3 regions of the Pseudoalteromonas sp. NCIMB 1079 genome follow, and region 1 is predicted to be linked to each of the others. Evidence: predicted binding sites of a transcription regulator. Region 1 holds the regulator's gene; each other region holds the start of a gene.

Region 1 (6,571 bases):
ACTTGCCACCAGCTGTTCACTAATATCAAATACGGTATAAGATAAAGTTAATTCTTCAATGTCGCTTGGCAATGCGGTATCAACATAAAAAAGTAATTTAAATTCAAGCTCTTCCCCTGCTTTTAGAGGTTGCTGATCAAAGCAAAAACAGGCTATTTTATGTAAATACTTTGCCGCTTTACCTGGTGAGACTGATGGTACAGCCTGCATTACTTTATCTAGGTTGCTGTTATTTTTTGCACTAAACATTACTTCACGCATTGCACCGGGTTTTACCACTACACTGTATTCTTTTGATTTAACTTCAAACGGTGCACCACTTTGTGCGTGAGTAGTAAAGCTAACGCCGACTTCTCGGTTTTGTACTATTTGTGTACTTTGCTCTGCTTGCTCAAGCGAAGGCTTTCCATTAAGCCCTGTTACATCACAAAACACGTCATACAAAGGTACTAAGGCAAAGGCAAAGGCAAACATGCCTATGCAAATAAGTACCAAACGTTTGAGTAGCGGTGCGTGTGTCATTACTTAATAACCGGCGGCGTAGAAAAAGTATGATATGGCGCTGGAGAGTCAACTTCCCACTCAAGGCCTTCTGCCCCTTCCCATACTTTTGCAGGCACTTTATCACCGCCACGCGCGCATTTAATTACCACAGCTACAAACAACAATTGCGATAAACCAAAGGCAAACCCACCAATACTTATGATTGCGTTAAAGTCGGCAAATTGAAGAGCATAATCGGGAATTCGACGCGGCATACCGGCAAGCCCTACAAAATGCATAGGAAAAAACAGTACGTTCACGCTCACCAGCGATAGCCAAAAATGCCATTTAGCCAATGTGATATTAAACATATTGCCCGTCCACTTAGGCAGCCAATAATAAGCACCTGCCATTATCGAAAATACAGCCCCTGTTACTAATACATAATGAAAGTGCGCCACTACAAAATAAGTATCGTGATATTGAAAATCAGCAGGTGTAATTGCCAGCATCAATCCCGAAAAACCACCTAAGGTAAACAGCACAATAAACGCAATACTAAAAAGCATTGGCACTTCAAAAGTTATTGAGCCTTTCCACATTGTGGCAACCCAATTAAATACTTTTACTCCTGTAGGTACCGATATAAGCATGGTCGCGTACATAAAAAACAACTCGCCAGCTACCGGCATCCCAGTAGTAAACATATGATGAGCCCATACAATAAAGCTCAATAGTGCTATGGAGGATGTGGCGTATACCATTGAGGCATAGCCAAAAAGTTTTTTACGAGAAAAGGTAGGTACTATTGTAGATATAATGCCAAAGGCAGGAAGAATCATTATGTATACTTCGGGATGACCAAAAAACCAAAAAATGTGTTGGAACATCACCGGGTCGCCACCGCCTGCGGCATCAAAAAAGCTGGTCGCAAAATACTTATCGGTAAGTACCATAGTGACAGCCCCTGCAAGCACTGGCATTACCGCTATTAATAAAAAGGCAGTAATTAACCACGTCCATACAAATAAGGGCAACTTCATCCATGTCATGCCGGGGGCACGTAAGTTCACTATGGTTACAATCACATTGATTGCGCCCATTATTGAGCTAATCCCCATAATATGTACGGCAAATACAAACAATGCAGTATTATCATTACTGTATGTTGTGGACAGTGGTGCATAAAAAGTCCAACCAAATGCAGGACCCCCACCAGGCATAAATAACGATGCCAATAGGATTAAAAACGCAAACGGTAAAATCCAAAAGCTCCAGTTATTCATTCTTGGCAATGCCATATCTGGCGCGCCAATCATGAGTGGTATCATCCAGTTAGCAAGGCCTGTAAAGGCGGGCATAACCGCACCAAACACCATAATTAAACCATGCACTGTGGTCATTTGATTAAAAAAGTGAGGGTCGACCAACTGTAAACCTGGTTGAAATAATTCAGCCCTGATCACCATGGCCATTGCGCCACCAATTAAGAACATGGTCAGCGAAAAAATTAAATATAAACTACCTATATCTTTATGATTAGTTGTGTAAAGCCAGCGTTTAAAACCTTTAGCTGGGTGATGAGCATGATGAGCTTCATTGGCGTTAGGTTGTTCTACTATGCTACTCATTAGTTCGCCTCCACTTTGGCATCAAGTGCTGTCTGTATTTGACTCGGTTGAATAACATCACCCGTATCATTACCCCACGCATTACGTTTATAAGTAATAACCGCAGCTAATTGCTTTATAGATAACTGCTTGGCAAAAGCTTGCATTGCCGTACCGGGTCGTCCATGGATAACTACATCAATGTGATCTTTTATATCGCCAAGCACTATCGGGCTGCCTTTAAGTGCAGGAAATACGCCCGGTAACCCCATGCCAGTAGGTTGATGACATGCAGCACAATTAGCCATATATACTTGTTCGCCTAAAGTCATTAATTCTTCTTTTGGGAGGGTTTTATCAAGTAATGCGGCATCTGCTAATGCTGCTTTTTGTTTAGCCTGCTTTGCATCTGCAAGCCATGTTTTAAAATCAGCCTCAGATTTAGCGACCACCACAACGGGCATAAAGCCATGGTCTTTACCACACAACTCAGCACATTGGCCTCGGTAAGTACCTTCTTCGTTTATGTTCGTCCATGTTTCGTTTATAAAGCCGGGGTTAGCATCTTTTTTAACTGCAAAATCAGGTACCCACCAAGAGTGAATAACATCGTCAGAAGTCATTAAAAATCGTACTTTTTGATTTATTGGCAGTACAAGAGGCTTATCAACCTCAAGTAAGTAGTTAGGATTTTTATCTGCAAGATTCGCGATTTCATCTTGCGGGGTAGATAAAATAGAGTAGAACTCTACATCTTCACCCATATATTCATAATGCCATTTCCATTGCGAACCCGTAATTTTAATAGTGAGATCAGCTTTGCTGGCATCTTCCATTGCAATTAGGGTTTTAGTGGCTGGTACTGCCATAGCAATTAAAATAACAAACGGAATTGCAGTCCAAAGTATTTCTACTTTAGTGCTTTCGTGAAATTGGGCAGGTACAGCCCCTTTAGATTTACGGTGATGAATAAGTGCCCAAAACATAATTGCGAACACTATCACCCCAATCACACAACATATTATAAATATGGTCATGTGCAGCTGATATACATTATTGCTTATATCGGTTACGCCTTTGCGCATATTGTATTGGCTGTTAGCCAAAACTGGGTGCGAAAAAACACATAATATAAGCCACAAGGTAGAGGTCAGTTTACCCATGTGACGGCTCCTTTGATGCTATTGCGAATGCAAAGCGAAGAGGCATACGGCTTAAACGCCAATTCGTTATTTTTATTTTTTTAGCCAATCTTATTTAATATTGATTGGTTTTGCTGCGCCAACAACGAGTTTGTGTATATTGTGTGTTCTCAAAACTAAAAAGCTGTGAGTTATTATTAGCTCAGCACATTAACAACTAGCTAAAAAACGAACAACAAGCAAGTTTTAGTATAAAAAACAATCAGGTGATATTGAATAATTAATAAAAAATCGGTAATCAACTGGGCAACAGAAAGTTCAAAATATGAGCAAAACAAAGGGGTTTAACGCATTCGGAGGGGGAAAATATAAGTGCAAAAAAGTTTACAGCTTAAATAGTCAGTGGGCTGTTTACGCCCTATTTTTAGTACAAATTTTAAAACAAAAATGCGTACTAGTTAGTACGCATTTATAAAACTGCTTGTTTAAAAGCTATTTTTAAAGTCACATCCAATCAGCGTTTCTTATAACGCCAACGGCTAAGCCTTCAATATTAAAAGACTCATTCTCAAGATCTACTTCAATAGAGTCAAAATCGTCGTTTTCAGCATGAAGTAATACTTTACGACCCGCTTTCTCAAGACGTTTTACAGTTACGTCTTCGTCTAGGCGGGCAACAACAACTTGTCCGTTTTCAGCGGTTTGAGTACGATGTACAGCAAGTAAATCACCATCCATAATGCCAATATCTTTCATGCTCATACCGTTAACGCGTAGTAAAAAATCTGCAGCCGGTTTAAACATTAATGGATCGATTTTGCAGTGACTTTCAACGTGCTCTTGCGCCAAAATAGGTGAACCAGCAGCAACACGCCCTATAAGCGGTAAACCTAATTGTTCTGGCTCTTCTTCTTCAATTAATTGAATACCACGGCTTGCACCTGGTTTCATTTTAATTGCGCCTTTTTTAGCAAGTGCTTTTAAATGTTCTTCAGCAGCATTGGCACTTTTAAAACCTAATGTTTGCGCTATTTCAGCACGTGTAGGAGGCATACCAGTGTCTTTAATAAAAACTTTAATTAGTTCGAGTATTTGAGCTTGGCGGTTCGTTAATGGTCGCATACAACTGGTTTTCCATACAGTACATTTAACTGTGAGTATATACAGTTAAATAAAAATCGCAAATTTAAATTAAGCCTTAAAATAGCTAAAGTAATTTCACTTGTGTACATTTTAGGGATATAACTAAAGCTAAGTTTATAAATGATTAAAAATGCAAAGGAGACATTATGAGTATTTGGTACCAGCCCATCACCTTAGAGCTGTGCAAGCAGTTAGAACAAGGCATTAATGGCCAAGGAACATTAATGAAAACTATGGGGATAGAAGTCACAGAAATTGGCGATGATTATTTGGTTGCCACAATGCCGGCAATTCCTGAGCATCATAACCCAATGGGGATGGTTCACGGCGGAGCTAACGTTGTACTTGCCGAAACAGTTGCCAGCTATGCCGCTAACTTTGTTGTCGATTTTACTAAATTTTACTGTGTAGGGCAGGAAATTAGCGCAAGTCATTTAAAAGCATCTCGCAACGGCACTTTAACAGCAACGGCAAGAGCGTTTCATATTGGCAAACGTAGTTCAGTATGGGAAATAAAAATTACAAATAGCCGCAATGAGCTGTGCTGCGTATCAAAAATGACCGCAGCAGTCGTAGAGCGAAGATAGTTACTTTTCGATTGGGTAAATGGTAATTTCCATACCCGCACCAATCGCAGATATACGCAATAATGTATCTGCGTCTAAGGCTTGATTAAAGCACTTAGGAGAAGTCCCTGATTCAAAACCAATATCAAACGTTCTACGTGAACAGCTTAACCATTGCTTTAGCGCGTTACGCGAACACGATTCAATAAGCTCACATATATGGTTTATGGCTTTATCAGGTGTGCTCACCTCACCTGTAGCTTCAATACGCGCTAGTTGACGGTATTCGTCTTTGTCATAATGTAAAATCGTCGCGACTTTTTTCAAGTCCGCCACTAGCAAACTAATATCTTGCTTTGATTCAAGCTCAAGATCTACATTTAAAAATTGAATTTCCGACATCGTTTCGTATTTATCCTCTAATAATTTCATTGCAAACTTTAACGCAGTTTTACCGTTATACCAAATCAACTATGCTCTATTAACCACTTTATATGGATATTTCGCAGCTTTTAAGTATTTTTTAGCATTTAAAGCTAGCTGGATATCAAATATTCAGCTCAATTAAACAGATAAGTCATGTTAGGAATTTAAGTGTAATCTTTTTTATTTTTAAATGATTACAGTAAGCTATAGTTTAAACTGCGACAAAATGTCGCAGTAACTTATCCTATTAATGTAATAAACTAGCCTCTAAAAATAATAAGACTAAAACATGAATAAAAAAATATTTAAACATGCTCGCAAGTTACATAAATGGTTAGGTTATTTATTAGCACTACAAATTTTAGCATGGTTACTAGGTGGTTTAATTATGAGTGCAATCCCTCTTGATAAAGTTCATGGGGAGCATCTTGCAACACGTACTCTTAATAACCCATTTACGCAGGCTGATTATGTTGCCTCCCTTGACGATATTGCCTCTCAGGTGGTTAATCCAACACAAATAATTTTTGAGAACTTCTTAACTACACCACTTATTACTGTCTTTAGTAATAACGAGCAGCAAAGCTTCAATGGCATAACAGGCCGACCATTTGAACCGCCAACTAAAATACAAATTACCGCAAATGCTAAAGCACACTTACTTATTGACGCTCAAGTAACAAGCGCTGTACTACTAAAGCTAGGTACGCGGGAAGTCGGATATAAAACCAATGTTTGGCAGGTCCAATTTGACGACACCTTTAACACAACACTGTACTTGTCAGAAAATAACGGCAAAGTTGTCACCGTTCGCAGCACGCTATGGCGAATATTCGACTTTTTTTGGATGTTACATATTATGGATTACGATGAGCGAGAGAATTTTAATAATCCACTACTTATTAGCTTTTCAGCAACTAGCGTACTTTTTTGTTTAAGTGGAATATTATTACTTATACAAAATATACGACTAAAACGATTTATCCGAATTAAAAATAAGAATAAATCAAAGTAGTCATATTGGTTTTTGAGAGCTAGCGCCCACTTATCAAAGAGTAAATAAGCCTAGGGCTTATTTTATTCCAAGTGCTTAAATCGACTCAAATGTCGCTTTAACATTTCGTTTTCGAAAATCAACTCATCACGCTCATCCAGCAATTGTAAAACTAAAGCTATTGCCGACCAATCTAACGAAAAGTCA
Region 2 (6,571 bases), on a different contig from region 1:
AAAATAGTTAATAGCGCTATTAGCTTAGTAATAGCTATATGAAGCACGCCACCTTTTTGCTCTGCCCTATATATTGCATCAGAGCCTTCGAGCCACGCTTTACTATCTTGAGAGGTAACAATTAAATGGTGTAAATTGTGGTAAAGGTAATCCCAGTACATTTCTGGGCGATACAAAGCTAGCTCTTCATTAAACTCACTGTAACTATTATTTAAAAACTCTCTAAAACCATGTTTTTCATGTGAGGCTAAAAAGCCAAATAAGCTACGCTCGTTCTGAGAAAAACGACGACGAGAAACAGGGCCAAGCAATAAACTAACAATAGGATCTAATGGTAGCGTTTTACTCAGTGCATTGACGTTTTTATTTTGATTAGCAAAAGCACCACTTACAGTATTAACTAAATTGGCATACTTTGATTCAATAGCATCTGCTACTTTCGGTGCTCTATAAATAGAATCACCAACGAGGGTCAAAGATTCATCAATTGATGGGTTAAAGCTCAAATCACGGTAACGGCCTTGTACTTTGCTCCATTCTTTTTGAGTTTTAACATCTTTATTTTTAGCATAATCCGAAAAAGCTTGATGTAAAAAACCCATAAGCAGCACAGGGCGTTTTGCTTGTTGTACAATATCAGCTAAAGATTGGAATAAATGTAGGTCTTTGTTCTCACGAGATTGGTAATCTAAAGCTTTACCCATTTCATCAAGTAAAATTAAAACACCGTCTTCATTTTTACTGGGTTTCTGTAATAATTTTTTTATTTCAGCTAAGCATTTATCATCATCAAAATCAGCTATTTCTGTTTTATCAAAGTCTTCATCAAATGCATTAAGTAAGCTAACTAAAATACTGTTCGCTGGCGCTTCTAAACCACATACATGCTTAACTGTTTGCCAGCCATTTCTTAATTCAAAGCGTTTATCAAAATCAGTAATAATATTTTGAGCACTATTCAGCTTTTGCAATGCATAAGTACGTTGCTCAACATCTATAGAAAGTAAGCATGATAAAAATAAGGCAACTGTTGATTTACCCGACCCATAAGGCCCAGTAATAGTAAAAGCGCGTTGAGTGCTATTTTCAAATTCGCGGCTAATGGTATCAAGTACATTGATGGCTGTGCCATGCAATACAAATTCATCAATAAATGGAGAAAAATCAGTACTCTCAGTATCAATTCGTGTCGAACTTTTGTAGCGTTGATTTATTGTAATTAAAGTGTCTGACATATTATTTACCGTAGTACATATCTAAGTAATTGATAGCGTTATCTTTTATATCATCTGATATACTTACTTGTCTCAACCCTAGCGAATCAACCCAAGTTACGTGCTTATCAGTAAATTCTTGCGCCTCGTCTAATTTTTGACCTAAGCCCGACTCTGAAAGCCTAAAAATTCTTCCCGGAGAGCAAGGTTTTGTCAGAAGCGAGTCAAAATCGATAGTGCCAACGTTTGAATCTTGAGTTTCGTTATTAAAAAATTCAAGTAAGGCAAAAATAAATATCTCAACAGGTAATTCAGGACGCTCAGACAAATTACTTATATAGAATCCGCCCCCGTTATCTTGTAGTAAGTTCAGCTCAGATAGAGGCGAAGTAAAGTGATCCTCATCGACTTTAGTTATTTTTTTAGCAGTACTATTTTTTTGTTTTTTACTGTAAGTATTTAAAAAGCAGTCAATATCTTTTTTTAGAGTACTAGGGTTGCCAACTTCTGTTTTTACTAATCGTTTTGCATCATCATAGCAATCATCGGTAAGTTTACTTTTTTCAAAATATTGAACATTAGAATAATTAAAAAAGTAACGATAAGCTGTAAGGCTTTCATTATTAAAATTTAACCAGAAGTGCAGTAACCAAATAGAACCAGGTAATTCTAAAAAAGGATCTTGTCCTGTTTTATCTAAGGCACCAAACAAGTATTTACCACTATCAGTCACATAATGACCATATTCACTTTGAGGACTTCTTTTTATTACATTGCTTGATTCAGCCCAATACTGAATCGCCTTTACCATATTTTTACCAACACCTAATTCAACAACAGAATTGCGAATACTGTCTTCGCTAGACGAAAAATTGCTTTTATTATTCAAATGATTAATAGCTTTGAATAGCCATCCGTAGCGTAAAGGAAAGGTGTCATGCCCTGTAAATTTCGCTTTCATGCTAATTTTGTAACCTTTAATTGGAGAGAATGTCCAAGAGCAATGTTAACTTTATTTTTGTAGCAGCGAAAGAACTTTATCTCAGAATGTGTATTTATGTACAGTAGTTATTAGCTATGAGTATAACACCTTGTTAGGTACATACTTTTGTTGTAGTCTCTGGAAATATGAATGCGAACTTAATCGCGTGAATTTAATAAGTGCTTTTATTTTTAAATCTTAAGGAGAAGATGTGTTTCAAAAGTGTCTAAACTGTTTTAGTGTTAATGCTTTAAAGTTTCTCGCAGGTCAAGATTCATTGTCATTCTTTGAGAATACTTTGAACATAGACAAGTCATACTATGATGAAAATAATCAGCAAAAGTTATTAGTTCAAGCAATAATAAACTCAAATCCAACGCGGTTACTTTTAGCTAAAACAAGCCGTGAGTATTTTATTGATCGATTGAGTAAAGAAGACATCAATGAAATAATCTTTAGAATAAACGGCTCTTATGTAAACGAAATTAATCCTGAACACTACGTAAATGTAAAAGATTTCTGCAATTCACAGATCGGGCTAGTTACATTTTTGAATTCTTTAGGGTTTAATTTTATAGATTCCAGCAATAAAACCGAAGAATATAAAGCGTTCCGCACTGTAAAGCCTGAGTATGGATTATACCCTTATCAAATAGAGATATCAGATAAGGTATTTAATTCGATAGAGTTTGGGAATAATAATAAAGCGATAATCCACCTACCTACTGGCGCTGGAAAAACCCGAACTGCTATGCATATAGCATGTCGCCATTTGATGACAAAAAAAGATGCGATGGTACTTTGGTTAGCTAATTCTGAAATTTTATGTGAACAAGCATCTGAAGAATTCAGTAAAGCTTGGCAAAAATTGGGTAATAGAGAAATTATCCAAGGTCGTTATTATGGTTCTAATAACTTTTCACTTGAAAGTATCAAAAGCGGCTTTGTTGTAGGGGGATTACAAAAATTAGTTTCTTATTACAACTCAATGACACCGCATCAAACCGCAGCATTTGATAAAAAAATAACATTAGTTATTTTTGACGAGGCTCATCGAGCATTAGCTTCGACTTATAAAGAGGTTTTAGAGCGCTTTTTGGAGTTTTCTCCACAAGCTAAGTTAGTTGGTTTAACGGCTACGCCTGGGCGTGTTTATAAAGATGATAAACCTGAATTAGATCCGGAGAACAAAGCTCTTGCTGAGCTTTTTGGTAATAATAAAATTACTATGGATGTTGCGCCTTATCAACCAATGGAGTTCTTGATAAAAGAGAATTATCTAGCTGATCCTCAGTTTATCGAACTAAATTATGACGATATAGATATTTATAAAAATACCAGTGCTTTAAGTCATTTCACTGAGAGTGAGTTGTTAAAAAAACTTAGCAGTTCTAACAATCGTAATTCTATTATTCTTAAAACAGCAGTTCATGAAGTAAAAAGCAATAATTCAAAATTGATTATTTTTGCTTGTGATATTGAGCATGCGAGAAACTTAGCATTTTCTCTATGCTGCATGGGCGTTAAAGCTGCATCTGTTGATAGTAAAAGCACTACTTCTGAAGAAAAAACTCAAATTATCGATAATTATAAGAATGGCGATTTAGATGTTTTAGTGAATTGTGAAATGCTTACTACAGGCTTTGATGCTCCAGAAACAAATGTTGCAATTATAGCCCGACCCACTAACTCCTTAGTCTTATATCTACAAATGATAGGCCGCGCATTACGCGGTAATCCCCCCTTAACTCCTAAAACGGCACGTATATATACAGTGCTAGATGAAATATCAGAGTTTAATAATGTTAATTTAGCTTTTAAGCATTGGAATGAAATGTGGACAGAGCTTGAAAATGAAAAACTTTAAAGGATTATAAAATGTCTTTAGTAAACCCTAAACAATATATTATTTCCGCGCGCTCTAACGGCTATAAAGATACCGCTTACGCTATTGCTGAGTTAGCAGATAACTCAATTCAGGCTGGGGCAGACAAAGTTGAAATCTTAATTTTTGAAAATCAAAAAAGAACTATTGAAGAGATTGCTATTGTCGACAATGGGGCTGGGATGTCACAGAGCTTATTAGCTTCAGCTTTGGGTTTTGGTGAGTCTGGTCGCGAGAAAGATAAAGATGGCAACTTATTAAATGATGATACTAAAGGAATGGGTAAGTTTGGTATGGGTTTACCTAATGCATCTGTTTCTCAATGTAAAAGAATTCAAGTATGGAGTTGGAAAAATAAACATGAGATTTATTATACGTATTTAGATGTTCAGGAAATCATAGACGGTATTTATAGCGACTTACCAGAACCAACTCTAGTCGAAATGCCTGAGAAATATTTAGACTCAATGTTTGACGGAGACATGCCTGAGTCAGGTACATTTGTTTTATGGTCAAATCTAGATAAATTAAAGTGGAAGCGCTCTTCAACATTATTTGCTAAATCACAATATGAAATAGGTAGAATGTACCGTAGGTTTATCTCTAAAGGTCAGTGTTCAGTTCAATTTAAAGTTTTTGATACTTTTGGTGGTTCTAAAATGCAGGCCTTAGAACGCGAAACTAAAACAGGTTTTATTAAAGCAAATGACCCCCTTTACTTGACTGCAGATTCTGCTCTACCGGATCTTCCTGGGTTACATGTTGATGAAACCCCTACTTTCTTTGAAGAGCTGGAGTCTTTTCCTTTTAAGGTTGAGTTCCAAGGTGCTCAGCATACGATTCATATTAGAAGCTCAGTTGCTAGATCTGAGATGATCACTAGGATTCTTAATTTAGGTAGTGAGAACCAAGCTGGTAAAACTGACTATGGGAAAGACTGCTTAAGAAATTTCGGGATATCTGTAATGAGGGCAGACCGTGAAATTGAGCTTATTACTAATGAGTTCTTCTTAAAAGATGACGCATATAAAGCGCGTTTTATGGGAGTTGAGATTGATATTCCTCCTTCACTAGATGAAGTTTTAGGCGTTACAAATAATAAGCAGCATGCTCATAACTTAAAAGAATTAGATGCGGATAAAATGGATTTAGATGAAAAGGATGTAATTGAAAAAGATGACCTGATTATCGAATATTTACGAGAGAATGGTGATGAAGAGAGAGCTGTACTTTTTGAAATATCGACCAAACTTAAAAAAGTAGTTGCTAACGCTCGTAAAAAAGCAAAATTGTTACCAACAACAAAAGTAGGTACTGTAACTCCTGAGTTGAATGAAGACGATAAAGTTAGCATCTTAGTTAATACAGTAATGAATAAGCGCGATGAAGTGAACCCCGGGAATACTTTAGCTCAAGAGCCTGACTATAAAAAGCTAGAGAAAAAGCTCGTCGATGATTTTGGCTATGATGAGGCAAATGCAAAATTAACTACTAAGAAAATGGAAGATTTACAATCTAGAATAAGTGTTCAATATAGTAAAACTTCTAATCAATCTTTTTTCGAAGTAGAAAACCTTCAAGGTATTGCCGTACTTATTATTAATCCTGAGCATGAGTTATATACAAAATTCTTAAGCCAAATGTCAGATAAAGATAAAATGATATTTAAAGTGCTTCTAGGAGCTTGGGCATTGATGGAAGACTCTACAACTAATGAAAATAAACGACGCCAACTTGAAAGAGCACGTAATGATTGGGGTGAAGTTATTGAAGAGATGTTTGAAGAGTTAGACCTTTAATGTGGGTAAGGCTAACAAGATTAAAGTTGTTAGCCTTAGATAAGGCGTAGAATATGAAAACACTATTTGATCCAGTTAGCTATTTTTTAAAAAAAAGAAAAAAAGATCCTATAGTTCGTAATGATCTGGAACAGCAAGTCGCCGAAGTAGCTTTGCAGTTTCCAAAAGAGTTGAACACAAGTATCCAGATTGTAAAAAATAAATCACATGATGCTTTTGAATTTAATTTTTTAAATAATCATTTGTATATAGGTATAAATGGGAGCCACCCTTTTTATGAAAAAGTCTATTCAAAGTCATCAAAAGAGCAAAAGCAAATAATAGATTTTTTCATCATTAGTATGTGTCAAATGACATTTGAAACAACTAATGAGAAGGTACAAGAGAGAGATATAAAGTATGTTTCTCGATTGAGTGAGTTTCTTGAAGATAAATTGGCGAGTATGAATTTTGAGTAATTTATTTTCAGGTGATAAATTAAAAACTGATTTAGAAGTAGTCTTGCCTTCTTGTAAAAAATTAGTTGTTGCGTCAGCTTTTATTTCTAAAGTTGGCTTTGAGTGGATGGATAGTTTAATTACTGCCGACTGCTCGAATGTTTCACTTATTGGTAGGTTGATACCAAGTGACTTTCTAAGTGGGGCTAGTGATTTCGTCACTATTAAGCGAGCGGTTCAAAAAGGTTACCATG
Region 3 (6,571 bases), 110 kb from region 1:
GCTCTTCGTTATTAGAAAACTTTAACTCTAAAGACTCCACAGTAAACAGGCGACTTTTAGCAACAACATTGTTACTGAGGATTTGTGGTGGTGTTGGGTGCTTTTTCTGTGTCATTGGCGTTAATTTGCTATCATGGCAGTTAGTTCAATAATAAACCTTATAAGTTGAAATTCCTATGTTAAATTGGTCAAAAATCGATACCGTTTTGCTCGACATGGATGGAACATTACTCGATTTACATTACGACAGTCATTTTTGGCTTAACGTTATCCCTGCGCAACACGCATTAGCTAGAGGCATTAGCCTAGATGCAGCTAAAGCAGATATTTTAAAACGCTATCAAGCTGTGAGCGGTCAAATACAGTGGTATTGTTTAGATTATTGGGAGCAGCAATTAAGCTTGCCTATAATGGAGCTTAAACGAGAGTCTCAGCATTTAATTAAAATGCGCGAAGACGTACCTCATTTTTTAACCGAGCTTAAAAAAGCAGGCAAAGAGTTAATTTTACTTACCAACGCCCACCCTGAGAGCGTCATGCTAAAATTTGAGCATACAGCGATTGATAACTACCTAGATGGTGTAGTGTCTACTCATGAATATGGAGTAAGTAAAGAGCAGCAAAGTTTGTGGCACCAAGTACAAAAAGACTTAGGGTTTAATAAGCAGCGCACTTTGTTTGTAGATGACAGTGTGCCGGTATTAAATGCCGCACGAGAATACGGCATCGAGCACTTACTTGCAGTTGCTAACCCTGATAGCCAACAACCACATAACGAAATAGCCGATTACCTGAGTGTTACCGACTATCGTAAGATTATTTAACGTAGTTTACTTGGGCTAGATTTTTGGGTAACGCGCTTCAAGGCCTTGGTATACTAGCTTTGCAAAATCTGCATGTTCCGTATCAAGGCTTTTAACTACTTCAACTAAATGCTCGTTATCTTCTTGCCCGTTCCACTCTTTGATATAGCTACCATCTTTATAACCGTGATCTTGGCGGAAAAAGTTTAACGTATTTTTCCCTACGTAGCCGCGATATAAATCATCAATATCCATACCCATTTGCGCCATACAGCCAGCAAATGCAGCTGCATTAAACGTTTTATCTGCAACAGCAGAAGCCGCTAATATTTCTAGCGTTTGTTTAAAGTCATCCGCTTGTTGAGCATTACTAAGTTCAGCTTCAAGTTGCTTTGCTAAGTCTTCGTAGCTAGTTTTGCCGTCAATTCTAAGCGATAAACCAAAATGAAAAATATCAACCAACTCTAAAATAACTTGTTCGGTATCTGGTGTTTGTTTTTTCCACCATTTCCAACCATGATGATCCAGCATTTCAGCACACTCAACCCAAATAGCGCGGTACCATTCGAATCCTTGAGTAAACCATTGCTCATGTACTTTAGTGTTCATGGCGTTTTGCATTTCTAGCATAACTACTAGCTTGTTTAAATTGGCAGACATATTCATTCCTGTCGTTTTTGATTAGTGTAATAGTACAGATAAAGGAAGCTTAACGCATCAGCACTATCTTAATATGTAGTTTACTTTGAGCCGCTAAATTCAGCCCATGAATCAATTAAATCAATGAAATCTTCAAAGCCACAACCACTACTTAAACCATTTTCTTCAAGCGCTAAATCATCATCTTGATACGCTATTAGGTCTTCGCTATCTTGATGAAGCGCATGGGCTTCAAATAATGCTTCGTCTTTGGTTAATATTAAATCTATTTCTTGGCCTTTTAGCGTTAGTGGCTCAAAACTTGAACTTACCGATGCTATAAGCGCTTGCACCATAGCTACTTTATCTTTGCCTATTTCTTCGTTTAGCCAGCGGCCAATAATAGCGTGTTCACTGCTTATTTTAATACGAAGCCCGCTAATAGGATCGCGAATAAATTGATATTCCATAGGGTTTGCCTGTAAATCTTTAATTGCGTAATTATATACGTAAACGTTCGCAAACCACAGAACATATAAAGTAAAATAGCGCCACAAGGGCGCTATTTTATTCAACTTTAAAGCCGTTAACTTCGCGATCTATAACGCGCTGCGTCAATAATCGACCATAAGTAAATAATAGGCACAAGTACAAAACCTACAAGCACATAAATTAGTGCGTAACTTATTATAATAGCGAGTGCAAAAAATATAGCCGCTAAAATACGCCCTTGCACTAACTGCCCTAAACCAGGAAAAAATATATTACATAATGCTGCGATTACGTTACCGCCAGAACCTTGATCTGCCATACTAACCTCTGTATTTATTTGATTTTATAATTATTTACTTACACACTCTATGCCAATTTATTAAAGCTTACAAATCAAATAGTTAAATTACCCTAGATTTAGAGAGTTAGTAAAAATTGCTAACTTTAGGTCAAATTAGCAATTTTTATTGTGCGTTTACACTTTTTTGTTTGTTTAAAAAATTAGCAAGTTACTCGTTTTTAAGGCTATTTTATAAATAACTGTTTATAAAAACAGTATTTTATTTAGCCTAACAAAAACACCTGTTATACTGCCCACAATATTGATTAAAAAGGCGTAACGATGGACGTTTCACAATTACTCGATGGCTTAAATGACAAACAACGCGATGCCGTTGCAGCCCCACTACAAAACATGCTGGTATTAGCAGGTGCTGGGTCTGGTAAAACACGAGTGTTAGTTCATCGTATTGCGTGGCTTATGCAAGTTGAGCAAGCATCTGCTTACAGTATTTTTGCCGTAACCTTTACTAATAAAGCGGCTAAAGAAATGCGCAGCCGCGTTGAAGAAACACTAAAAGCCCCTGTAGGTGGTATGTGGATTGGTACGTTCCATGGTTTGTCGCATCGTATTTTACGTGCTCATCACCGTGAAGCTAACTTACCAGAAGCCTTTCAAATTTTAGACTCTGACGATCAACTTCGGATGATCAAGCGCTTATTAAAATCAATGAATATTGATGATAAAAAATGGCCTGCTAAACAATTTGGCTGGTACATTAGCGCCAAAAAAGATGAAGCACTTCGCCCTAAAGATATTCAAGCATACGATATTAACGAGCAAATGATGCTGCGTGTTTACGCCGCCTACCAAGAGGCCTGTGATAGAGCAGGACTAGTAGATTTTGCCGAAATATTACTACGCAGCTACGAAGTGTTAAAAAATAACCCTACGTTACTACGTCATTACCAGCAACGCTTTGCACATATGCTCGTAGACGAGTTCCAAGATACAAATACCATTCAATATGCATGGTTAAAGTTACTTGCAGGCGATACAAGCAGTATCATGATTGTAGGCGACGATGACCAAAGTATTTACGGTTGGCGCGGTGCTAAAATCGAAAATATTAAACGATTTTTAACTGACTTTAGCGCAGAAACCATTCGTCTTGAACAAAACTACCGTTCAACTGCAACTATTTTGAAAGCGTCTAATGCATTAATTCAAAATAACTCAGAGCGTATGGGTAAAAGCTTATGGACCGACGGTAGCGACGGCGAGCCAATTTCTATTTATGCGGCATTTAATGAGTTAGACGAAGCGCGCTTTGTAAGTAGCAAACTACGAAGCTGGTTAAATGCAGGTAATGCCCTACAAGATGCCGCAATTTTATACCGTAGTAACGCGCAATCTCGTGTACTCGAGGAAGCCATGCTACAAGAAGGCTTAAAATACCGTATTTATGGTGGTATGCGATTCTTCGAACGACAAGAAATTAAAGATGCGTTGTCGTACTTACGCCTAGTAGGTAATCGTCAAGACGATGCCGCATTTGAGCGTGTAATTAATACGCCAGCACGCGGTATTGGCGATAAAACATTGAGCCATATACGAGATTGTGCACGAGCAGAATCGTTACCGCTTTGGTATGCCGCAAAAGCAATTGTAGAACAACAGCATTTATCTGGTCGTGCTTCTGGTGCAGTAAGTAAGTTTGTAGAACTAGTAGAACAAATAGAAGATAAAATTAGCGATCTAACTTTGCATGAGCAAGCCAAGTACACAATTCAAACCTCAGGCTTAATGGCAATGTACCAAGCCGAAAAAGGTGAAAAAGGCCGTGCTCGCGTAGAAAACTTAGAAGAGCTAATTAGCGCTTGTGATCAGTATGAGCTGCCTGAAGACGAAGAGTACAGCTCACCTTTACAAGGCTTTTTAGCCCATACGTCACTTGAGTCAGGTGAAGGACAAGCAGAAGAACACGAAGACGCCGTACAAATGATGACGCTTCACTCAGCTAAAGGCTTAGAGTTTCCGCTAGTGTTTATGGTAGGCGTAGAAGAAGGCATGTTCCCTTCTCAGCAAAGCAACGAAGAGTCGGGTCGCTTAGAAGAAGAGCGCCGCCTTTGTTATGTAGGCATGACACGAGCAATGGATAAGTTATACATTAGCCATGCTGAGAGTCGCCGTTTATACGGGCAAGAAAAATACCATAGCCCATCTCGCTTTTTACGCGAAATCCCTGAAGACTGCGTAGAAGAAATCCGTATTAAAACACAGGTTTCTCGCCCGCCTGCCGCTGGGCGTTTTAGCGCATCAGTTAGCCATGCCGCATTTGAAGACAGTGGCTTTAACTTAGGACAACGCGTACTGCATGCTAAGTTTGGTATTGGTACTGTACTGAATTATGAAGGTAGTGGCGCACAATCTCGCGTACAAGTTAACTTTGACGACCTTGGTAGCAAATGGTTAGTAACGGCCTATGCACGATTACAAGCGGTATAAAGCACACCTAAATGAGTTAGAGCAACAATTAGCTGGCGCGTATCATCGTCAGCTAGTGTTGATCACGGGCAGCCCAGCTTGGTGTTATGAAATACTTAACTCATTAATAGATGAAAACAATACACTTGTTGTATCAAAGCAGTGCGCGATTAAAAATTCGTACTGGCCTACTCGCACACACCAAATTTTAGGGCAAGAATTTGCTCATGCTGTTTACGATGGTTTTAGTGGTTTGCACCCTGATAAACTTGCAGCACTTGCCGGCACCGTTAAAGCAGGCGGTATACTGTTTTTATTACTGCCTGAACTAGATGATTTAGGCTCTTGGCAAGATCCCGCATTAAGTACAGTGCAATCACACGGTCAGAGCATTGACTACAGCATATTTAATCAGCGTTTCGCGACTATTATTAAACCGTTACCTGCTTTTCACTTTAGTGAAAAAAATGGCTGTATTAGTAATAACGCTAGCTATGTAATGCATAATAAAATTGATTATGAGCCACAGCAAAACTGTATTGAGCAGATAGTAAAAGTAGCTAATGGCCGTGCAAACAGGCCTTTACTCATTAATGCTGATAGAGGCAGAGGTAAGTCGGCAGCACTTGGCTTAGCCGCGGCAAAACTAACTGATAAAAAAGTAATTATTTGCAGCACTCAGTTTAAAGCGACCCATAGCAGCTTTAAACATTTAGCCCAAGAGTTAAGCCTTCAATACAACGCTGAACATAAACAGCTCGCCAACTTGCACTACGTTGCACCTGACGCGTTATTAAACACACTACCTGAGTGCGATTTACTACTCGTTGATGAAGCTGCAGCAATCCCTGTTCCGTTATTACTACAAATGCTAGCTCATTACCCTCGTATAGTATTTGCAAGCACTCTGGTTGGGTATGAGGGCAATGGTAGGGGTTATACCATTCGCTTTAGTAACTATATAAAAGCGCACTATAAAGCCTCTAAAGTTGTAACGCTTGATGAGCCACTGCGTTTTGCTAAACACGATCCACTTGAGCAGCATATTCGCAGTTTATTAGCACTTGATGCACAGTATCAAGAGACTAATAGCAATAAATCGCAGATTCCTAAGCATAGTGAAGTAACTCAGCAACAACTCGTAACTGATGAAGCACTATTGTGCCAAGTCGTTGCTTTACTTGCACTTGCTCATTATCAAAGTAGTGTGAATGATTTACGCCAGTTGTTAGATGCGCCATCGCAACGCATATTTATAAGCAAATTAGACAAGCAATTAGTGGGTGTATGCTTAATCGCGATAGAAGGCGGTTTAAGTGAAGAACTTACTGAGCAAGTTATAAGTGGTGAGCGCCGCCCACAAGGGCATTTAATGGCGCAAACACTTGCACAACTGAGCTTTAACAGTGATTTTTTAACTCATTTAAGTGCGCGAGTTGTCCGTATTGCAATTGATCCAAGCTCACATAATTGTGGCCTAGGAAAAGCATTACTGAGCTATAGCGAGTCACAAGTAAAAGAACAATGTACTTGGTTTGGTGCTAGTTTTGGTGCCACTGCACAATTGCTAAAATTTTGGCAAAGCCTAGGCTTTAATGCTGTTAAATTAGGTTACCAACGCGACAAAAGCACTGCTGAGCACGCAACTTTAGTTGTTAAATCTCTTAATGCACCACAACAAAGTTTACAGTCACTGATTAAACAGTTTCAATACGAGCTCTTTTATAGCCTATTAAGCCACTTTAAGTCATTAGAATGGCAACTGGTTAGCACATTACTGCGCTCATTTAATGATGAGGTAATAGCTTCTGATACGTTAAGGTTATTTACACAGCAACTCAGCAGTAACCGCTTTACTATTTCACCCACT

The links. The regulator LexA, encoded in region 1, represses DNA repair genes until DNA is damaged. The targets are predictions, from matches to a motif close to TACTGTATNNNNATACAGTA.
Region 2: ABX891_RS17180 (DUF4007 family protein) is a predicted target of LexA. The motif match lies at 2,262-2,281, and genes of this name have one in related genera.
Region 3: uvrD (DNA helicase II) is a predicted target of LexA. The motif match lies at 2,473-2,492, and genes of this name have one in related genera.

What each region holds. Positions count from the first base shown of each region.
Region 1 covers NZ_JBEWZA010000001.1:521,955-528,525, reverse strand. The annotation lists gene ABX891_RS02420 (cytochrome c oxidase assembly protein) at 1-522, opposite strand, end outside; gene ctaD (cytochrome c oxidase subunit I) at 522-2,114, opposite strand; gene coxB (cytochrome c oxidase subunit II) at 2,114-3,256, opposite strand; gene lexA (transcriptional repressor LexA) at 3,740-4,357, opposite strand; gene ABX891_RS02400 (PaaI family thioesterase) at 4,525-4,965, shown strand; gene ABX891_RS02395 (hypothetical protein) at 4,966-5,346, opposite strand; gene ABX891_RS02390 (hypothetical protein) at 5,660-6,385, shown strand; gene ABX891_RS02385 (chaperone modulator CbpM) at 6,448-6,571, opposite strand, start outside.
Region 2 covers NZ_JBEWZA010000002.1:74,319-80,889, reverse strand. The annotation lists gene ABX891_RS17185 (hypothetical protein) at 1-1,235, opposite strand, end outside; gene ABX891_RS17180 (DUF4007 family protein) at 1,237-2,175, opposite strand; gene ABX891_RS17175 (DEAD/DEAH box helicase) at 2,408-4,063, shown strand; gene ABX891_RS17170 (ATP-binding protein) at 4,075-5,880, shown strand; gene ABX891_RS17165 (hypothetical protein) at 5,934-6,338, shown strand; gene ABX891_RS17160 (phospholipase D-like domain-containing protein) at 6,331-6,571, shown strand, end outside.
Region 3 covers NZ_JBEWZA010000001.1:631,445-638,015, reverse strand. The annotation lists gene nudE (ADP compounds hydrolase NudE) at 1-115, opposite strand, end outside; gene yrfG (GMP/IMP nucleotidase) at 177-824, shown strand; gene ABX891_RS02925 (dUTP diphosphatase) at 840-1,463, opposite strand; gene ABX891_RS02920 (YacL family protein) at 1,544-1,912, opposite strand; gene ABX891_RS02915 (hypothetical protein) at 2,029-2,253, opposite strand; gene uvrD (DNA helicase II) at 2,557-4,722, shown strand; gene ABX891_RS02905 (tRNA(Met) cytidine acetyltransferase TmcA domain-containing protein) at 4,700-6,571, shown strand, end outside.